DNA from 2 places in the Roseateles sp. GW835-FHT13E02 genome. Region 1 is predicted to be linked to the other one. Evidence: predicted binding sites of a transcription regulator. Region 1 holds the regulator's gene; the other holds the start of a gene.
What was found. The regulator FNR, encoded in region 1, switches genes on or off when oxygen is low (the NO sensors DNR and NnrR bind a similar motif). The targets are predictions, from matches to a motif close to TTGATNNNNATCAA.
Positions count from the first base shown of each region.

Region 2: a site for FNR is predicted at 2,210-2,223, ahead of AC1Q6P_RS06305 (hemerythrin domain-containing protein). Genes of this name have one in related genera too.

Region 1 is NZ_JBXAGJ010000001.1:109,158-119,062, forward strand. Features, by position in the region: gene hemN (oxygen-independent coproporphyrinogen III oxidase) at 1-1,047, opposite strand, end outside; gene fnr (fumarate/nitrate reduction transcriptional regulator Fnr) at 1,230-1,964, shown strand; gene AC1Q6P_RS00465 (hypothetical protein) at 2,076-2,321, opposite strand; gene AC1Q6P_RS00470 (hypothetical protein) at 2,381-2,635, opposite strand; gene ccoG (cytochrome c oxidase accessory protein CcoG) at 2,670-4,184, opposite strand; gene ccoP (cytochrome-c oxidase, cbb3-type subunit III) at 4,195-5,112, opposite strand; gene AC1Q6P_RS00485 (cbb3-type cytochrome oxidase subunit 3) at 5,109-5,264, opposite strand; gene ccoO (cytochrome-c oxidase, cbb3-type subunit II) at 5,285-5,908, opposite strand; gene ccoN (cytochrome-c oxidase, cbb3-type subunit I) at 5,943-7,388, opposite strand; gene ccoS (cbb3-type cytochrome oxidase assembly protein CcoS) at 7,411-7,611, opposite strand; gene AC1Q6P_RS00505 (heavy metal translocating P-type ATPase) at 7,614-9,875, opposite strand.
Region 2 is NZ_JBXAGJ010000005.1:23,456-33,360, reverse strand. Features, by position in the region: gene tkt (transketolase) at 49-2,103, opposite strand; gene AC1Q6P_RS06305 (hemerythrin domain-containing protein) at 2,304-2,897, shown strand; gene AC1Q6P_RS06300 (TonB-dependent receptor) at 3,039-4,208, shown strand; gene AC1Q6P_RS06295 (type 2 periplasmic-binding domain-containing protein) at 4,225-4,668, shown strand; gene AC1Q6P_RS06290 (HD domain-containing phosphohydrolase) at 4,895-6,424, shown strand; gene AC1Q6P_RS06285 (PAS domain-containing sensor histidine kinase) at 6,417-8,615, shown strand; gene AC1Q6P_RS06280 (nucleotidyltransferase family protein) at 8,673-9,392, shown strand; gene AC1Q6P_RS06275 (sensor domain-containing diguanylate cyclase) at 9,492-9,905, shown strand, end outside.

The DNA of each region.
Region 1 (9,905 bases):
GTCCGGCTGGGTGCTGTAACCCTGGAAATTGCGGTGCAGCCGACCCTGGCGCTTGGCCACGGCCAAGGAGTCGCTGGCCAAGGCAAAGTGATCCATGCCGATATAGCTGTAGCCATGGCGCTCAAAGCCGCTGATGGCCGCCGCCAGCATGGTGATCTTGTCGCCCGCCACCGGCAGCTCGGCCTCATTGATGCGGCGCTGCGGCTTAAAGCGCTGCGGCAGATGGGCATAGCCGTAGAGCGCGATGCGGTCGGGCTTGAGCGCCCCCACCTGCTCGATGGTGCGAGCAAAGGACTCGGGTGTTTGCAGCGGCAGACCGTAGATCAGATCCACATTGGTGGATTCAAATCCCAGCGAGCGGGCAGAGACCATCAAGGCCTCAACACTTTCGTAGCTCTGCTGGCGATGCACGGCCTTCTGTACCTCGGGGTCAAAGTCCTGCACGCCAAAGCTCAGGCGGTTGAAGCCCAGCTGACGCAGATGGGCCAGGCGCTCGACGCTGACCGTGCGCGGATCCACTTCAATCGACACCTCGGCGCCCGGCGCCAGGCGGAAGCGCTCCAGCATGGCCTGCATCAGCTGGCTCAGCTCCGCGTCGCTCAGGAAGGTCGGAGAACCGCCACCCAAATGCAGCTGCGAGACCGCCGCGCCCCGGCCCAGGTGCTCCAGGGTCAGGTCCATCTCGGTCACCAAGGCCTGCAGGTACTCGGTGGCACGATCATGGTGCTTGGTGATGACCTTGTTGCAGGCGCAGTAATAGCAGACCGATTCGCAGAACGGAATGTGGACATAGAGCGACAGCGGCGTGTTGCCGCCCACCTGCGAACCGCCCGCGCGTTGCGCCAGCGCCTGCTGGTATTGCTCGATGGTGAAGGCTTCGACGAAGCGATCGGCCGTGGGGTACGAGGTGTAGCGAGGCCCGGATACATCGAAGCGTCGCAAGAGCGCTTCGTTGATTTGTGCGGCTGCGGGCGCACCCGCCGCAGCGCCGCTGGCAGGCTTTGTCTCAGGTTGCCGAGGGCCTCGGTCTTGAATGTTCTGTACCATGGGCCGCACTTTGCCAAGGCTTTGGCGAGCCGACTTGACAAGGATCAAGCTCGGCGCGCATTGTCGACCCAACAATGCACCCATGTTTGAGGTGCATCATGCTCATGTCCGTGAAAAATCTGGAAGTCCCGCAGCCCCAGTCTGCTCCGCCTGCTGCCTGCGAATCCCTTAAAAAGCACACGATGAATGCCACCGTCCCTATCAAGTTTGAGCCGCTGAAGGTCGCCTGCTCCAGCTGCAATTTGCGCGAGCTGTGCCTGCCGGTGGGCTTATCCTCCGGCGACCTGGATCAGCTGGACCAGCTGGTGGCCACCCGCCGCAGCGTGGCTCGAGGTGACACCCTGTTTCGCAGCGGCGACGAGTTCCAGTCGCTCTACGCCGTGCGCACGGGCTTCTTCAAAACCTGCGTGTCCTCGGAAGATGGTCGCGACCAGGTCACCGGCTTCCAGATGGCCGGCGAATTGCTGGGCCTGGACGGCATCAGCACCGACCGCCACAGCTGTGACGCTGTCGCACTGGAAGACTCCCAGGTCTGCGTGATCCCCTTCGAACAGCTCGAAGAGTTGTCGCGCGAGTTCACCGATCTGCAGCGCCAGTTCCACAAGATCATGAGCCGCGAGATCGTGCGCGACCACGGCGTGATGCTGCTGCTAGGCAGCATGCGGGCCGAAGAACGCCTGGCCGCCTTCCTGCTCAACCTGACCCAGCGCTTGCAAGCCCGCGGCTTCTCGGCCGCCGCCCTGGTGCTGCGCATGACGCGCGAGGAAATTGGCAGCTATCTGGGCCTGAAGCTGGAGACCGTCAGCCGCACCTTCTCCAAGTTCCAGGAAGAAGGCCTGCTGGAGGTGAAGCAACGGCACCTGCGCATCCTCGACCAGGCCGGCCTGCAAAAGCTGGTCAACAACAGCAACTGCTGAGATCAACGCGCCCGCGGCATGGGCGGCGCAGTCAAACAAAAAGGCCTTCGTGTGAACGAAGGCCTTTTTGTTTGGCGCCACCACGCCGGGCGGGCGAATCGCATTGCGGGATCAACGCGGCCAGCCGCGCGGGTGGGCGTCCTCGGGCAAATCAGGCAAGGTGGCCAGCATGACGCTGACACTGGCTGCCAGGCTGATGACCAACCAAAAGATCATGAAGCTGACGGTATAGACCGCCTGACGCGACCAATCCAGGCGCTCGGCGCCAAACCAGCTCAGATCACTGGGGTCGACGACCGCAAACACCAGAGCCTCCATCACCCCGGCCATGAAAAAGGATGGCCAAGCCACTGCCATGGCCCAGCGGCTACTTTGCTTGGGAACTGCCGATGCGGACGGATCAGCCGCGTCCATGATCACTGCCCGCCAGTGGCTGCATGGTTGCGCGCTTCACGCGCAGGAACCAGGGCCTTGCTACCGCTGGCCTTGTTGGCCACCACCTTGTCCTCCAGCACGGGGTCGGGGTTGTTGATGGCCAAGCTCAGAGTGATGAAGCTGGCCACAATCACCAGCGCCGGGCCGCCAACCACCAGCCACATCATCGGCGTGCGCCACCAGCCAGCGGCCTTGGGGGCCGCCGTGCCATTTTCGGGCTTGAAATTCTGGCTCATGCGTCTCGTCTCCTGTGTGTGTGCCAAGCTTGGTTCAGCGCGGCACGATGAAGGTTGATTTTTCATGCACGACGGTCGCACCGCTGCTGGCGCCGTCGAGGCTACGCAGCTGGAACTCGATCGCGTGCGAGCCCTTGCGATCCTGCGCCGCGCGGGCCGCTGTCTCGGGCGGCACCCGCACCGACAGCGTCAGCCAGCGCGCCTCGGCCGGTGCAACACTGAGCTCAGCCACCTGCTCCAGTTTGATGCCCTCCATGCCGCTGACCGTCACCTGATAACGGTGATTCTGTTCGGTGGCGTTCATGACCTGCAATCGGTAGAGGTTCTCGACATAGCCATCTTCCACCACGCGGGCCAGCACACCACGGTCACGCACCACATCGAGCTTGACGGGGCTGCGCAGGAACAAGAGGCTGGCCAGCAAGGCGGTGCACAACACGAACAAGACCACGGTGTAGATCACCACACGCGGGCGGAACAGGCGGCGCAGCTTTTGCGCCGGGCTCAGGTGTTGCTGCAAGCCGTTTTGCGTGTCGTAGCGGATCAGGCCACGCGGGTAGTTCATCTTGTCCATGACGCCATCACAGACGTCGATGCAGGCGGCACAACCGATGCACTCGTACTGCAAGCCCTTGCGGATGTCGATGCCTGTGGGGCAAACCTGGACACACAGGGTGCAGTCGATGCACGACCCCAGTCCCGCGGCCTTGACTTCGTCCACGCTGGCCTTCTTGCTGCGGGAGCCGCGCGGTTCGCCGCGCTCGGCGTCGTAGCTGATGATCAATGTGTCCTTGTCGAACATGGCGCTCTGGAAGCGCGCGTAGGGACACATGTATTTGCAGACCTGCTCACGCATGAAGCCCGCGAAGCCGTAGGTCGCAAAGGCGTAGAACAGCACCCAGAACCATTCCCAAGGGCCAAAGCTGAGCGTGAACGCCTCAGCCCACAAGGACTTGATCGGGGTGAAATAGCCGACAAAAGTGAAGCCGGTCCAGAGCGCGACGGCGATCCACACCAGCTGCTTGCCGCCCTTGCGCCACAGCTTGTTGAAGCCCCAAGGCGAGGCATCCAGCTTCATGCGCGCCTGGCGGTCACCCTCGAACTGCCGCTCGATCCACAAGAAAATTTCGGTGTAGACCGTCTGCGGGCAGGCATAGCCGCACCACAGCCGCCCGGCCACGGCGGTGAACAGGAACAGGGCATAGGCCGAGATCAGCAGCAGCCCGGTCAGGTAAATGAAATCCTGCGGGTACAGGACCAGGCTAAAAATGTAAAAACGCCGGCTGGCGAGCTCGAAGAGCACCGCCTGCCGGTCGTTCCAAAGCAGCCAGGGCAGACCGTAAAACAGGATCTGCGTGAACCAGACCAGCGCCCAACGCCAGGAGGCGAAGAGGCCGGACACGGCACGGGGGTAGATCTTCTTCTGCGCTGCGTAGAGCGAGACGATCTCTACCACCGCATCCTCGCCATCCGCCGGCTTGGCGGCTGGCGCAGGAGCGATGGCCGGTCCGACGCGGGGCGCCGGCGGTACTGCCCGGGCTTCAGTCATGGTCGATCACTCAAGGGGCCGTGGCCACAGTTTTGTTGTTAGACAGGCTCCAGACATAGGCACCAAGCACCTGGATCTGTTCGGCACTCAGACGGGTCGACTGGGCCGGCATCAGATTGTTTTTGCCATTGTTGATCATGGCCATGACCGCATCTTCACCCCAGCCATGCAGCCAGATCTTGTCGGTCAGGTTGGGCGCACCCAGGGCTTGGTTGCCTTTGCCATCGGCGCCGTGGCAGGCAGCGCAGGCACCGAACTTCTCCTTGCCCTTTTGCGCGGCGATGGAGTTGTGGGCGCTGCCCGAGAGGCTCAGCACATAGTTGGCCAGGTTGCGCACGTCCTCGGGCGTGCCAACGGCGGCAGCCATGGGCGGCATGACGCCGTTGCGGCCGTTGCTGATGGTTTGCACGATGGTCTCGTGCGAACCGCCGTAGAGCCAGTCGCTGTCGGTCAGGTTGGGGAAGCCCTTGCTGCCCTTGGCGTCCGAGCCGTGGCAACCGGCGCAGTTGTTGGCGAACAGGCGCTCACCAATGGCCATGGCTTCCGGGTTCTGGGCCAGCTGCTCCACCGGCTTGCCGTTGAACTTGGCGTACAGCGCGCTCATGGCCTTGTGGGCATCGGCCTGCTCTTTCTCGTACTGACCCGCGCTGCTCCAGCCCAGCGAGCCCTTGTTCGCGCCGAGGCCGGGGTAGGCCGCCAGATAGATGCCGGCGAACACCACCGTCAGCACGAACAGAATCGCCCACCAGCGCGGCAAGGGGTTGTTCATCTCGCGCAGGTCTTCGTCCCACACATGACCCGTGCTGTTGTCACTGGCCATGACGCGGTGGCGAGCGGCGACCAGCAGCAAGACGATGCAGAACACCAGGCCAGCCACCGTCACGCCGGCCACGAACATGGACCAACCGTCAGAGAAAAAATCACTCATTGAGGCCTCCCATCGGCTTCGTCTTGCAAGGCCATGCCGGCCAATTCGTCAAAGTGCGCCTTGTTGCGGCTGGAGTAGGTCCAGACCACGATCACCAGGAACACCAGCAGTGACAGCAGGGTCACCGCCGTTCTCAAGCTATTGATATCCATTGCGGACTCCTTCTTGCTTATTACTTCAGCGCGGTGCCGAGCACCTGCAGATAAGCAATCACAGCTTCCATTTCGGTCTTGCCCTTGACTTCGTCGGCCGCGCCGGCGATCTCGGCGTCGGTGTAGGGCACGCCCACGGTGCGCAGGGCCTTCATCTTGGGTGCCAGCTCAGCCGGGTTCAGCTGAGCGCCGGCCAACCAGGGATAGGCTGGCATGTTCGACTCCGGCACCAGATCCCGCGGATTGATCAGGTGAATGCGGTGCCATTCATCGCTGTACTTGCCGCCAACACGGTGCAGGTCGGGACCGGTGCGCTTGCTGCCCCATTGGAAGGGGTGGTCGTAGACAAACTCACCGGCGGTCGAGTAATGACCGTAACGCAGGGTCTCTGACCGGAAAGGGCGAACCATCTGCGAGTGGCAGTTGTAGCAACCTTCGCGGATGTAGACGTCCCGACCGGCCAGCTGCAGCGGCGTGTAGGGCTTGAGGCCAGGCGCAGCCTCGGTGGTGGAGCGCTGGAAGAACAGCGGCACGATTTCAACCGCGCCACCTGCCAGCACCGTCACCAGGGTCAGCACAATCATCAAGAAATTGCTGGTCTCGATGCGCTGATGGCCACTGGACTTGTGTTCTGTGGATGCCATTTTGTATTTCTCCTTGGATCTCGCGTTCAGCGCTTCAGGCGGCCACCAACGTGGGGATCGGTGCCTTGACGGCACGGCCCACTTGCACCGTCTTCACCACGTTCCAGGCCATCACCAACATGCCGCCCAGGTAGAGCACGCCACCCAGCAGACGGATCACGTAGAAGGGATAGGTGGCCTTGACGCTCTCCACGAAGGTGTAGACCAGGCTGCCGTCCGGATTGACCGCGCGCCACATCAGGCCTTGCATCACACCGGCAATCCACATCGCGGCGATGTAGAGCACGATGCCCAGGGTCGCGACCCAGAAGTGCAGCTCAATGGCCTTCTTCGAGTACATCTCGGTGCGACCAAACATGCGGGGAATCAGGTGGTAGAGCGAACCCATGGAGATCAGACCCACCCAGCCCAGGGCACCCGAATGCACGTGGCCCACGGTCCAGTCGGTGTAGTGGCTCAGCGCATTGACGGTCTTGATGGACATCATCGGACCTTCGAAGGTCGACATGCCGTAGAAGGACAGGGACACGATCAGGAACTTCAGGATCGGGTCGTCACGCAGCTTGTGCCATGCACCGCTCAGGGTCATGATGCCGTTGATCATGCCGCCCCAGCTGGGCGCCAGCAGCACCAGAGAGAACACCATGCCCACCGATTGCGCCCAATCCGGCAGCGCGGTGTAGTGCAGATGGTGCGGGCCCGCCCACATATAGGTGAAGATCAGCGCCCAGAAGTGGACGATGGACAGGCGGTAGCTGTAGACCGGGCGGCCGGCTTGCTTGGGGATGTAGTAGTACATCATGCCCAGGAAACCTGCTGTCAGGAAGAAGCCCACGGCATTGTGGCCGTACCACCATTGCACCATGGCATCCTGCACACCAGCGTAGGCCGAGTAGCTCTTGAACAAGCTCACCGGGATGGCGGCACTGTTGACCAAATGCAGCAGGGCGACGGCGATGATGAAGGCGCCGAAGAACCAGTTGGCCACATAGATGTGCTTGACCTTGCGGGTGCCGACGGTGCCGAAGAACACCACGGCGTAGGAGACCCAGACCAGGGTGATCAGGATGTCGATCGGCCATTCCAGTTCAGCGTATTCCTTGCCGCTGGTGATGCCCAGCGGCAGGGTGAGCGCGGCCGAGAGGATGACCAGCTGCCAGCCCCAGAACGTGAACCAGGCCAGGCCGGGCGCGAACAGGCGCGTCTGGCCGGTGCGCTGCACCACGTGATAAGCCGTGGCGAACAGGGTGCAACCACCGAACGCGAAGATCACCGCATTGGTATGCAGCGGTCGCAAGCGGCCATAGCTCAGCCATGGAATGCCCAGATTGAGTTCCGGCCAGGTCAGCTGGGCGGCAATGATCACCCCCACCAACATGCCCACAACACCCCAGAGAACAGCGGCCAGTGCGAATGCACGTACCACACCATCCTCGTATACGCCTCCGGATGCAATGTCCGGCGCAGCAGTCTTTGCCATTTGTTTTGGCTCCTTGCAGCTTTTAGTTTGACGAGGGCGATTCTTTGCCAGCGCCCGGAGCGGAGGATTGACCTTCATCAACCCCCGCAGCTTCTTCAAGAATACGAACGCCTTCGCGCTCCAGATCTTCGAGTTGGCCGTTGTTAATTGCCCACCCAAACACACCCACGATCACCAGCACCAAGAGCACCGACACCGGGATCAAGAGATACAGAACTTCCATGCTCAGCGTCCGTTCAGATTGCGCGCCAGACGCTGCGCGTTCAAGACCACCCAGACCGAGCTGCAGGCCATGCCCAGGCCGGCAGCCCAAGGCGGCAGATAGCCGGCCAGCGCCAGGGGAATGCAGGCCGCGTTGTAGCCAGCCGCCCAAGCCAGGTTCTGGCGGATGATGCGGCGCGTGCGCAAGGCCAATTCACGCAGCTGCGCCAGATCGGTCAAACGGCCGGACAGCAAGAGCGCATCGGCACTGGCCCGCGCCAGCATGGCGCCCTGCCCCATCACCACGCTGGCATCGGCCCGCGCCAGCACCGGCGCATCGTTGATGCCGTCGCCCACCATCAAGACACAGTGCCCCGCCTCTTGCAGGCGCTGCACCTCGGCCAGCTTGCGCTCCGGACTGGCGCCGCCGATGGCGCGCTGCACGCCCGCCTGCCGGGACAAGGCCTCAGCCCGCGCCGGCGCATCGCCGGACAACAAGACCGTTTCCAGTCCGAGGGCATGCAGGCGCTGCAAAGCCTGGAGCGCATCGGCGCGCAAGCACTCGCCAAACTGCATCAGCAAGACCTGACCCTCTGCCTGCTGGCCCTGGTCCTGGCCCTGGCAGGCAAAAGCCAGCTGCGCGTCGCGGCGCAAATCGGCAGGCAGGGTTTCCGGCAGGCCCGCCGTGGCCACCCAGGCCGGCGCGCCAAGGCGCCAGACCCGGCCCTGGGCATCGCGGGCCTGCAGGCCTTGCCCGGGATGCTCCTGCACCTCGGACCACAGCTTGCCCGCGGCTGTCTCGCTGTCTTGAGTCGGCGCGCTCTGCGATCCCGCGCTCTGCACCAGGGCGCGCGAAAATGGATGCTGCGACTGCTGCGCCAGGCTGCGCGCCGCCGCCAGCAGTTCGGCCGCTTGCGCGGGATCAGCCGCCGCGTGGGCCAGCAAGCTCATGCGGTCCTCGGTCAGGGTGCCGGTTTTGTCGAGCACCACGGTGTCGACCTTGCACATGGTCTCCAGCAGATCCATATGGACCAGCAACAAGCCACGGCGAGCCAGGGCACCGGTCGCGGCCAAACGCGCGGCCGGCGCCGCCAGAGACAAAGCGCAGGGACAAGTGACGATCAACACCGACACCGCCACCCAGACCGCACGACCGGGCTCGATCTGGCTCCACGCTGCTGCGGCCAGGCCGGCCAGCAGCAACACGGCCCACAGAAAATAGCCCGCCACCCGGTCCGCCAGCTCGACCATGGCCGGGCGCTGGCTCATGGCCTCGCGCATCAGGCGCTGGATGGCTTCATGGCGGGTGTCGGCGCCAACGCGGCTGACCCGCACCCACAGCGGTGCTTGCACATTGATGCTGGCCGCCACCACCTCGTCGCCCACGGTCTTGGCCACCGGCTGAGACTCCCCGCTGAGCAAGGCCTCATTGGCCGCACTGCTGCCGCGCTCCACACGACCATCGGCCGGAAAAGCCTGGCCCGCCACGATGCGCACCAGGTCCCCCACGCGCAGGCGGATGGGCGCCACGCGGCTGACCGAACCATCGGCTTCGATGCGCTCCACCGCATCCGGCAGCGCCGAGTTGGCCGCCTCCAACGTACCCGCCGCCCGATGGCGCGCCCGCAGCTCCAGCCAGCGCCCGGCCAGCAGGAAGGTGACGAACATGGTCAGCGAGTCGAAATACACCTCGCGGCCGAACAGGCCACCCGGCTCAAACAAAGCCCCGCTGCTGGCGACAAAGGTGACCGCCAGCCCCAGAGCCACCGGCACATCCATGCCCAGGCGGCGCGCGCGCAGCTGCTGCCAGGCGGCGCGGAAAAATGGGCCGGCCGAGAACAAGAGCACCGGCAGGCTCATCACCCAGCTGGCCCATTGCAGCAGGCGCTCCAGATCGGGGCTCAGATCCCCGGGCTCGGCAAAATAGGCCGGCGCCGCCATCATCATCACCTGCATCATCAGGAAGGCGGCGACAAAGAGGCGCCAGACGGCCTGGCGTTGTTCGCGCTCACGCAACTGGCGGGCTGGCGCAGCCACATCGGGCGCAGCGCCGTAACCAGCTCGCTCGATACGCGCCAGCACTGCAGCCAGTCGATTCTGCGTGGGCAGCCAGCGCAGGCTCAGGCGCGCGCTGGCCGCATTGACCACGGCGCCCTTCACCCCCGGCAGCTCCAACAAGGCCCGTTCGATGATGCCAGCACAGGCCGCGCAATGCAGGCCGGAGAGCTGGAACTGAGATTCCGCCACCGACTCACCACCCGGCCAACGCGTGAAGGGCGCCAACAAATCGGGGTCATCCAGGGGCGCAATCGCCGC
Region 2 (9,905 bases), on a different contig from region 1:
GAGCGATTGATGCGCCGGTTACTCCGGCACCCTTGGGCATTCAGCCGATCAGCGCTTCTTGCCGCCCTTCAGCTTGGCCACACCCAGGGCCACCTTGACCGTGTCGACCACGTTCTCGGCGGTGAAGCCGAAGTGCTTGAACAGCACCGGGGCGGGGGCGGATTCGCCGTAACTGTCGATGCCGACGACGGCGGCGACGCCGTACTTCCACCAGCCATCGCTGACGCCCATTTCCACGGCGACGCGCGGCAGGCCTTCCGGCAGCACGGCCTTCTTGTAGGCGAGGTCCTGGCGGTCAAATACGGTGGTCGAGGGCATGGAGACCACGCGCACCGGGATGCCTTGCTGGGCCAGGGTGGCTTGCGCCGCCAGGGCCAGCTGCACTTCGGAGCCGGTGGCGATGATGACGCCGCGGGCCTTCTTCTTCAGGCCGGCATCGCTGGGCTCGCTCAGCACGTAAGCGCCCTTGGCGATGTCATCGACGGCGGTCTTGGGCGCGTAGGGCAGGTTCTGGCGCGACAGGGCCAGCACGCTGGGGCGCTGGGCGTTGCCGATGGCCATGGTCCAGGCGACCACGGTTTCGGTGGTGTCGGCCGGGCGCCAGACATCCAGGCCCGGGATCAGGCGCAGCGAGGCGACATGCTCGATCGACTGGTGGGTCGGGCCGTCTTCGCCCAGACCGATGGAGTCGTGGGTGAACACATGGATGACGCGCTGCTTCATCAGCGCGGCCATGCGGATGGCATTGCGGCTGTAGTCGCTGAAGGTCAGGAAGGTGCCGCCGTAGGGGATGTAGCCGCCATGCAGGGCCACGCCGTTCATGATGGCGGCCATGCCGAACTCGCGCACGCCGTAGTTGATGTGGCGGCCGCCGTTGCTGCTGCCATCGGCCTCGACGCGGAAGGCCGGGGTCGATTTCGTGTTGGTCAGGTTGGAGCCGGTCAGGTCGGCCGAGCCGCCCAGCAGTTCAGGCACGGCGGCGGTGAAGGCTTCCAGGGCGATCTGGCTGGCCTTGCGGCTGGCGACCGTTTCGGCCTTGCCATGGGCTGCGACCACCGCATCGACGGCGGTCTGGGCGAAGTTGGCGGGCAGCACGCCGGCCATGCGGCGCGCGAACTCGGCGGCCAGCTCGGGGTGGGCGGTGGCGTAGGCGTCGAAGCGCTCGTCCCAGGCAGTTTCCAGGGCGGCGCCGGCGGCCTTGGCATCCCAGTCGGCATACACCTCTTGCGGGATCACGAAGGGCTCATGCGCCCAGCCCAGCTGCTCGCGGGTCAGCTTGATTTCCTCGTTACCCAGCGGTTCACCGTGGGCCTTGGCGGTGTTGGCGCGGTTGGGCGAGCCCTTGCCGATATGGGTCTTGGCGATCACCAGGGTCGGCTTGACGCTGCTCTTCTTGGCCTCGGCAATGGCGGCGTCAACGGCGTCGACGTCATGACCATCCACCGGGCCGACCACGTTCCAGCCATAGGCTTCGAAACGCTGGGCGGTGTTGTCGGCGAACCAGGGCGCGACCTGGCCGTCGATCGAGATGCCGTTGTCGTCGTAGATGGCGATCAGCTTGTTCAGCTTCCAGGCGCCGGCCAGCGAGGCGGCTTCGTGGCTGATGCCTTCCATCAGGCAGCCGTCACCCAGGAACACATAGGTGTGGTGGTCGACGATCTGGTGCTCGTCGATATTGAACTCCTTGGCCAGCATCTTCTCGGCCAGGGCCAGACCCACGGCATTGGTGATGCCTTGGCCCAGCGGGCCGGTGGTCGTTTCCACGCCCGGGGTGATGCCCACTTCCGGGTGGCCCGGGGTCTTGCTGTGCAGTTGGCGGAAGGCCTTGAGCTCTTCGATCGGCAGCGCGTAGCCCGACAGATGCAGCAGGGCGTAAATCAGCATCGAACCGTGACCGTTGGACAGCACGAAGCGGTCACGGTTGGCCCATTGCGGGTTGGCCGGGTTGTGACGCAGATGGCGGCTCCACAGGGCCACGGCGATGTCGGCCATGCCCATGGGCGCGCCCGGGTGGCCCGAGTTGGCTTGCTGCACGGCGTCCATGGCCAGTGCGCGAATGGCGTTGGCCATCAGGGTGGGGTTGCGAGCAGCGGTAGTTGCCATGTGCGTGCGGAAGGGAGAGTTGCGGGGTAATCCCGGATTTTACTTGGCCGGCGTGGGCCTGGCGCCCGACCCGCGCGCCAGCCCTGCCGAAATGGGCCGCCGACCCTTGATGCAGCGCAAATTCGTGCCGCCGGAATCTGCCAGTCTTGCAGCTGCGTGCGCCTTCCCTCCTTCTCTCGCCGCGCCGCCCCGGAGGTTCCATGCCCACGACCCGCCCGCTGACCCTGCAGGTGATCTGCGACGAACATCGCGCCCTGGCTGCCATGCTGAGATCCCTGCCCTTGCTGCTGGCCGAGTTGCGCCGGCGCCAGGCGCAGCCTGACTTCGCCGCCCTGCGCGCCATGCTGTTCTACCTGGACGAGTTTCCCGAGCGCCTGCACCACCCCAAGGAGAGCAGCCTGCTCTTCCCCAAGCTGCGCGCCCGGGCGCCCGAGATCCGCAGCGTGCTGGATCGGCTGGACGAAGACCATCTGCGCGGCGAGCGCGCCATCCGCGATCTGGAGCATGCGCTGCTGGCCTTCGAGATCATGGGCGAGAGCCGGCGCGAAGCCTTCGAGCAGCTCTGCGAGCGCTATGTCCACGGCTATCTGCAGCACATGCAGGTGGAGGAAACGCAGGTCCTGCCCCTGGCCTTGCAGCATCTGAGTGCGCAAGACTGGGCCGAGCTTGACGAGGCCTTTGCCAGCAACCGCGACCCCTTGGCCGGCCATGCGGTGGATGCGCCCTACCAGGCCCTGGTGCAGACGGTGCTGCGCGCCTTGCCAGCGCCGCTGGGTTTCGGGCCGGCCTTGTAGGCCGATCGTCTCGCGCGAACAACGCACAAATGGGCGATAAACAACACCCTGTTCTGACTCAGACCTGAGCGGGCATCGGGCGATAAACGGAGACAGGCATCTCGCTGCGATGGTGCTGTTGATCCATTGGAAGGACCCAAGATGCGAAAGCTCCCTCTTCTCACGCCCCCCGCCTCTCCACGCACGCGCTCGCTGTTCAAGCCCTTGAGTCTGGCGATCGGCCTGCTCGGCGCCAGCGGCCTCAGCCAGGCTGTGGACTTCAGCTACTCCGGCTTCGGCAACGTCACCCTCGGCAAGGTGGTCAGCGCTGGAGGCATCGACATCGGCTATCCCGATGGCACGCAATGGAACTGCCCTTGCCTGATAGCGGACTTCTCGCACGGCTCGGTCTACGAGCAGAAATGGTCGCTCAAACCCGAGTCGCGCATCGGTCTGCAGGGCAACTGGACCTTCACCCCCGATCTGTCCTTCACTGCACAGGGTGTCGCACGCCATGCGGCGCAGAAGGCCAAGGCCGATCTGGAATGGGCCTACCTGTCCTACAACCTGACCCCGCAGCTGACCGTACAGCTGGGCCGCAAGCGCTTGCCGCTGTTCTTCTACTCCGACTACCAGGACGTCAGCTACGCCTACAGCTGGGTGCGCGTGCCGCCTGATGTCTACGGCTGGGCCGTCGTCAACTACAACGGCGCCAACCTGACCTACCGCGGCGATGTGGCCGGCTGGGCGGTGAAATCGAATGCCTACGTCGGCAGCGAACACACCAAGAAAAACCCGATCGCCAAGCTCGAGACCGCCGCGCCCTCGGACATCAACTGGGATCAGATGTGGGGCATCGACCTCGAAATCAACCGCGACTGGTTCACCGCCCGCCTGGCGCTGAACAAGTCCAAGCAGCAGCAATTCCGTGAGGGCGTGCAAACCTCGCCCGATCCGGCCACCGGCACGCACTCGCCGCAGACCTTCGCCGCCCTGTCCTTCGTCATCGACAAGGACAACTGGCTGTTGCGCAGCGAGATCTCCTACATCAACCGCTCACCGGCCCGCGGCAGCTACCGCGGTCGCATGATCGGCGCCGGCTACCGCTTCGACAAGTTCACGCCCATGGTCACCGTCAGTCAGCTGAAGGCCTACAACGCGGCCTTCACGACCCTGGTCGAGAAAGACGCGATGACCAGCTTCAGTCTGCGCTACGACCTCAGTGACACCAGCTCGATCAAGGCGCAGTACGACCGCAGCCGCTGGGACTTGCTGGACGGCAACGATGTGCGCCGCAAGCTCGTGACCCTGTCCTATGACTTTGTCTTCTGAGCGAGGGGCAGCCATCATGACGCAACACCAAACGCACAGCACACGCCGCCACACGGCCGCACTCGCCGCAGCCAGCCTCTGCCTCAGCCTGCTGGTCTCGGCCGCGCAGGCCGACACCGTGGTCATCGTCCACCCCAGCAATGCGTCGGCATTGGATGACGAGCAGATCAGCAAGATCTTCCTCGGCCAGACCAAGACCTTTGCCGGCGGCGGCGAGGCCATCCCGGTGGACCAGAAGGACGGAGCCGCCCGCGAAGACTTCGGCAACAAGGTGCTCAAGAAGAACCAGTCCCAGCTCAAGGCCTTGTGGGCCCGCCAGATCTTCACCGGCGGCGCCAAACCACCGAAGGAACTGGGTGGCGACGACGAGGTGCTGAAGTTCGTGGCCTCGACACCAGGCGCCATTGGCTATGTGGAGGCCGGCAAGGCCAATTCCAGCGTCAAGGTCGTCAAGCGCTAAGCTAGCGCGGGCTCGCTGCGGCCCTGCTTGCAAGCCCTGAAGCAGACTCTGCCGTGGTCAGCTGCAAGCGTGGCCACGGCAGCAGCGGCAATTCGCTCGTATTTCACATTTTTATCAATTTGAAATGTGCGTGCAGCGGCCTTCAAGCGCAAGCTAAAGACCCGAGAGCGCTGGGCCCGCATGCCGACATATTGTTGGATCGGGGCTTGGCGAAAAAGGTGCCACCATGATTGAGGACGCACGCAGCCCGGCGACCATCCTGCTGGTCGATGACGAACCTTCCATCCTGAGCGCCCTGCGGCGCCTGCTACGGCCCCAGGGCCACAAGGTCCTGATGGCCGAAGGCGGTGCGGCCGGCCTGGCGCTGATGGAGATGGAAACCGTCGATCTGGTCGTCTCCGACATGCGCATGCCGGAGATGGATGGCGTGCAGTTCCTCGAACAGGTGCGCGAGCGCTGGCCCAGCACCGTGCGCATCCTGCTGACCGGCTACGCCGACATCAGCTCCACCATCGCCGCCATCAACCGGGGCGCCATCCATCGCTACATCTCCAAGCCATGGGACGACCAGGACATCGTTCTGTCCATCGGTGACGGCCTGACACGCCATCAGCTCGAACAAGAGAACAAGCGACTGGCACAGCTGACCGCCGTGCAGAACGAACAGTTGCAGGACATGAATCTGCAACTGCAAGACAGCAACACCCAGCTGCAGAGCGTCAACACGCAATTGCAAGACGCCAACGGTCAACTGGCTGCCGTCAATGCCGAGCTCAAAACCAGCAACGAACAACTTGACAGCAGCAATCAGCAGCTGGCCAGTGTCAACGACGAGCTGGAACGACGCGTGCAAGAACGCACCCAGGAGCTGCAACAGGCGAATGAAGAACTGAGTCGCTCGCACGCCGCCATGGCCCAAGCCCATGAACAGTTGCAGCAAGCCCACATCCAGCTGGAGGAGAACTTCGCCCTGTCCATCAGCGTGTTCGCCGGTCTGCTGGAGCTGCGCGACGGCAGCGTCAGCGGCCATGGTCGGCGCGTCGCCACCCTGGCCGGCCGCATTGCCGAGGAGCTGAAGCTGGGCCCGGCCGAAGTGCTGGACATCCACAACGCCGGCCTGCTGCACGAGGTGGGCAAGATCGGCCTGCCGGACGAGCTGCTGCGCAAAACCGTGTCCCTGATGAGCGGCCAGGAGTTCGAACTCTACAAACGCCACCCGCTGCAAGCCCAGGCCGCGCTCATGCCGCTGGCACGACTGCACCAAAGCGCCCTGCTCATCCGCTCGCAACATGAGCGGGTCGATGGCAAGGGCTTCCCGGACGGCCTGACCGGCATCGAAGTCCCTCTGGGCTCGCAAATCATCAACATCGCCAGCACCTTCGAATCCCTGATCGCCGGCCGACTGGCCGAGAAGGTCTACTCCACCGAGGATGCTTGCAAAGCCATCCACGAGAACGGTGGGCAGCACTACGACCCCGAGGTCTTGGCCGCCTTTGACGCCGTGCAAGCCGCCCTGGCCCTCGAGAACGCGGCCGATCAGGAGATCACGGTCGCGGAGCTGCGCCCGGGCATGGTGCTGGCGCGCGACCTGCTGAGCCCGCATGGCAGCTTGCTGCTGCCGGCCGGCCATGTCTTCAGCAGCGCCCTGATCCGCCAGGTGCAGCTGATGGACCAGCGCGAACGCTTGACCGTGAGCTTCTTCATCAAGAAGCCTCAGGACGCACGCAAGTCACCACGTCAGGTGCAACATGCTTGAGTTCGATACGGCACCGCGCGAGGCCAGCGGCCTGGCCAAGGCACTCTGGGCTGCCACCGGCGGCGCCTCCGTGCTGCCGCCGGCCCCCGAAGTGCTCGACCCGGTCTGCGTGCATGCACTCAGCGCCGTCAGCGCGCCCTTGATGGTTCATGACGGCGAGCGCATCGTGTTCGCCAACGCGGCCCTGCAGCGCCTGCTCGGCTACAGCCTGGCCGAGCTCTGCCTGGTGCCGCACTACGCCTGGGCCAGCGAAGCGAGCATTGAGCCGGTCAAAGCCTACGGCGAGCGCTGCCTGCAAACGCAGGACGACCTGCCCACCTTGGAGTGCGAGGCGCTTACGGCCAACGGCTCGGTGCGCCACTTGGAAATCAGCGCCAGCCGCGTCGCCGGACCGCAGGGCCCCCTGGCCCTGCTCACCTGCACCGATCTCAGTGACATGCGCCATGTGCAGGACAGCCTGCTCAATGTCGGCCGGGTGATGTACCAGATCCTCGAAAACAACCCGGTCGCCACTTTTGTGATCGACACCGAGCACCGCATCACCCACTGGAACGCAGCCTGCGTGCAACTGACCGGCCTGTCGGCCAGCGAGATGGTGGGCAGCGATCAGACCTGGCGACCGTTCTTCAGCGAGCCCCGCCCCTTGATGGTGGATCTGATCGTGGATGGCAAGGTGATCGATGAGAGCGAGCTGCAAAGGCTGGCGGGCGCCAATTTGCGCGCCTCGCCCAGCCTGCCCGGCGCCTACGAAACCGAAGACTACTTTCCTCAGTTCGGCCAGAACGGTCGCTGGGTGTTCTGCACCGCCGCGCCGCTCTACGACACACAGGGGCGCCTGATTGGCGCCATCGAAACCCTGATGGACGTGAGCCGCCGCCATGCGGCCGAAGAAGAGCTCAAGCGCCACCAGCAAGAGCTTGAAACCCTGGTCGCCGAACGCAGCGCCGAGCTGCTGCGCAGCCACCAGGACCTCGACGCGTTTCTTGAGAACGCGTCGGTCGGCATCCTCTGCACCAGCAAGCGCCAGATCCTGCGCAGCAACAAGAAGTTTGCACAGATGTTCGAAATGGAGGGCCTCAGCAATGCCGAGATGGCGGCCTTCAACTACTTCCCTGATGCAGCGGCCTACAAGGCCATGCGCAATATGGCCCGACCGACGCTGCAAGCGGGCCAATCCGTGATGCACGAGATGGAACTGCGAACTGCGAGCAATCAGCTGATTTGGGTACAGCTGATCGCCTATCCGGCCAACCCCGGCGACCCCGATACCGCCGTCTGGTGGCTGCTGCAGGACCGCAGCGAAGTGATGCGCGCACAACGCGAACTGGTCAACAACTATCGCCAGATCCAACAAGCCAATGCCCGGCTGGAGGACGCGCAGAACCAGTTGCTGCAGTCGGAAAAAATGGCCTCCATCGGCCAGCTGGCGGCCGGCGTGGCGCATGAGATCAACAACCCGGTCGGCTTTGTCGCCTCCAATCTGGGCACCCTGCGTCGCTACATCGAATCCATGCTGCAGCTCAATGGCTTGTACGAAACCATCAACCACGCCACATTGCCCGACGAACTTCGCAAGCAGATCGAGTGCCTGAGACAGGAAGCGGATTTCGAGTTCATCCAGGAAGACCTGCCCCAGCTGCTGCGCGAAAGCGATGACGGCCTCGGCCGGGTCAAGAAGATCGTCCAGGACCTCAAGGACTTCTCGCGCGTCGATCAGGCCGATTGGCAGGATGCCGATCTCAACCAGGGCCTGGAATCCACCCTCAATGTGGTGCGGCACGAGATCAAGTACAAGGTCGAGGTGCGGCGCGACTACGGCCCGTTGCCGCCGGTGCGCTGCCTGGCGGCCCAGCTGAACCAGGTCTTCATGAACCTGATCGTCAACGCCGCCCATGCCATGCCGGGCCAGGGCCTGCTGCAGCTGCGCACCGAGGCGCAGGGCGACTGGGTCTGCATCAGCGTGCGGGACAACGGCCAGGGCATGCCGCCCGAGGTGATGCGCCGCATCTTCGACCCCTTCTTCACCACCAAGCCGGTGGGCCAGGGCACAGGCCTGGGCCTGTCGCTGTCCTTCTCCATCGTCAAGAAGCATGGCGGCCGCATCGAGGTCGAATCCGAACCTGGCGTGGGCAGCTGCTTCAAGGTCTGGATTCCCGTGCAAGGGCCAGGCACCGACACAACAACGGCCTGAACAGCCGCTGGGCACGAGGCAAGGGCGAGCCCGAGCGAGGGCCTAAGATTCGCCCCCATGCGAGCCATCATCCTCGCGGCCGGGCGCGGCGAGCGCATGCGGCCGCTCACCGACACCTGCCCCAAACCCCTGCTTTCCGTCCAGGGCAAGCCCCTGATCGTCTGGCATATCGAAGCCCTGGCTGCGGCCGGCGTGCGCGACATCGTCATCAACATCGCCTGGCTGGCCGAGCAGTTCCCGGCGGTCCTGGGTGACGGCAGCCGCTGGGGGGTGCGACTGCACTACAGCGACGAATCGCGCGAGCCGGTCGGCGCGCTAGAAACCGCCGGGGGCATCCGCAAGGCCCTGCCCTTGCTGACGGCCGGCAGCGAGCGCAGCTTCTGGGTCGCTTCCGCCGATGTCTTTGTGCCGGGTTTCCGCTTCGAGGCCGAGGCTGCCGAGCGCTTCGCGGCCGACGACGCCCTCGACGGCCGGCTCTGGATGGTGGCCAACAGCCCCCACCACCCGGGCGGCGATTTCGCCATCAGCCCCGAGGGCCTGGCCCTGAGCGAGCGCCACGGCGCGCCCGCCGATCTGCCGCGCCTGACCTGGGCCTGCCTGGGCCTGTTCAAGGCCCGGCTGTTCCAGGACCTGCCGCTCGGCCAGGCGGTGCGCCTGCGCCACAGCCTGGAAGACGCCATCGGCCGCCGCGCCCTGGCAGCCAGCGAGTACCGCGGCCCCTGGACCGATGTCGGCACCCCCGAGCGCCTGGCCCAGCTGAACGCAGCCGCCGGCTGACCATGCCCCCCTGCTTGCGGGCACATGCGGATTAGCCCGCATGCCCGTGCTCCGGGCCTGATTCAGAATCGGGCGAACACCACGGCCGGGACACCAAGAATGACCACCCCCCTGCCTCCGGCGCCGGACGCCCGCCGCCGCACGCTGATGCTGCTGCGCATCAGTGCCGCCAGCCTGCTGCTGGCCCTGCTGCTGCTCTTCACCCCGTCTCCGCGCGAACTGGCAGCGCTGCCCTTGGGGGCCGCATTGCTGGCCCTGCTGCCCTTGCTTCGATCGCCTGCCCGCACGGAGCAGGCCAAGGCCAGCGCCGCCAGCGCAGCCGATGAGCGCGAACGCCAGTTGCTTGATGCAATCGAGGCCCTGCCCGCCGGCTTCGAGCTCTGGGACGCCGAGGACCGCTTGCTGCTGTGCAACCAGCGCATCCGCGAGGACTACCCGCAGGTGGCCGAATACCTGGTGCCTGGCCTGCGCTTCAAGGATGTGCTGCGCCAATCCCTGGCCGCCGGCCTGGTG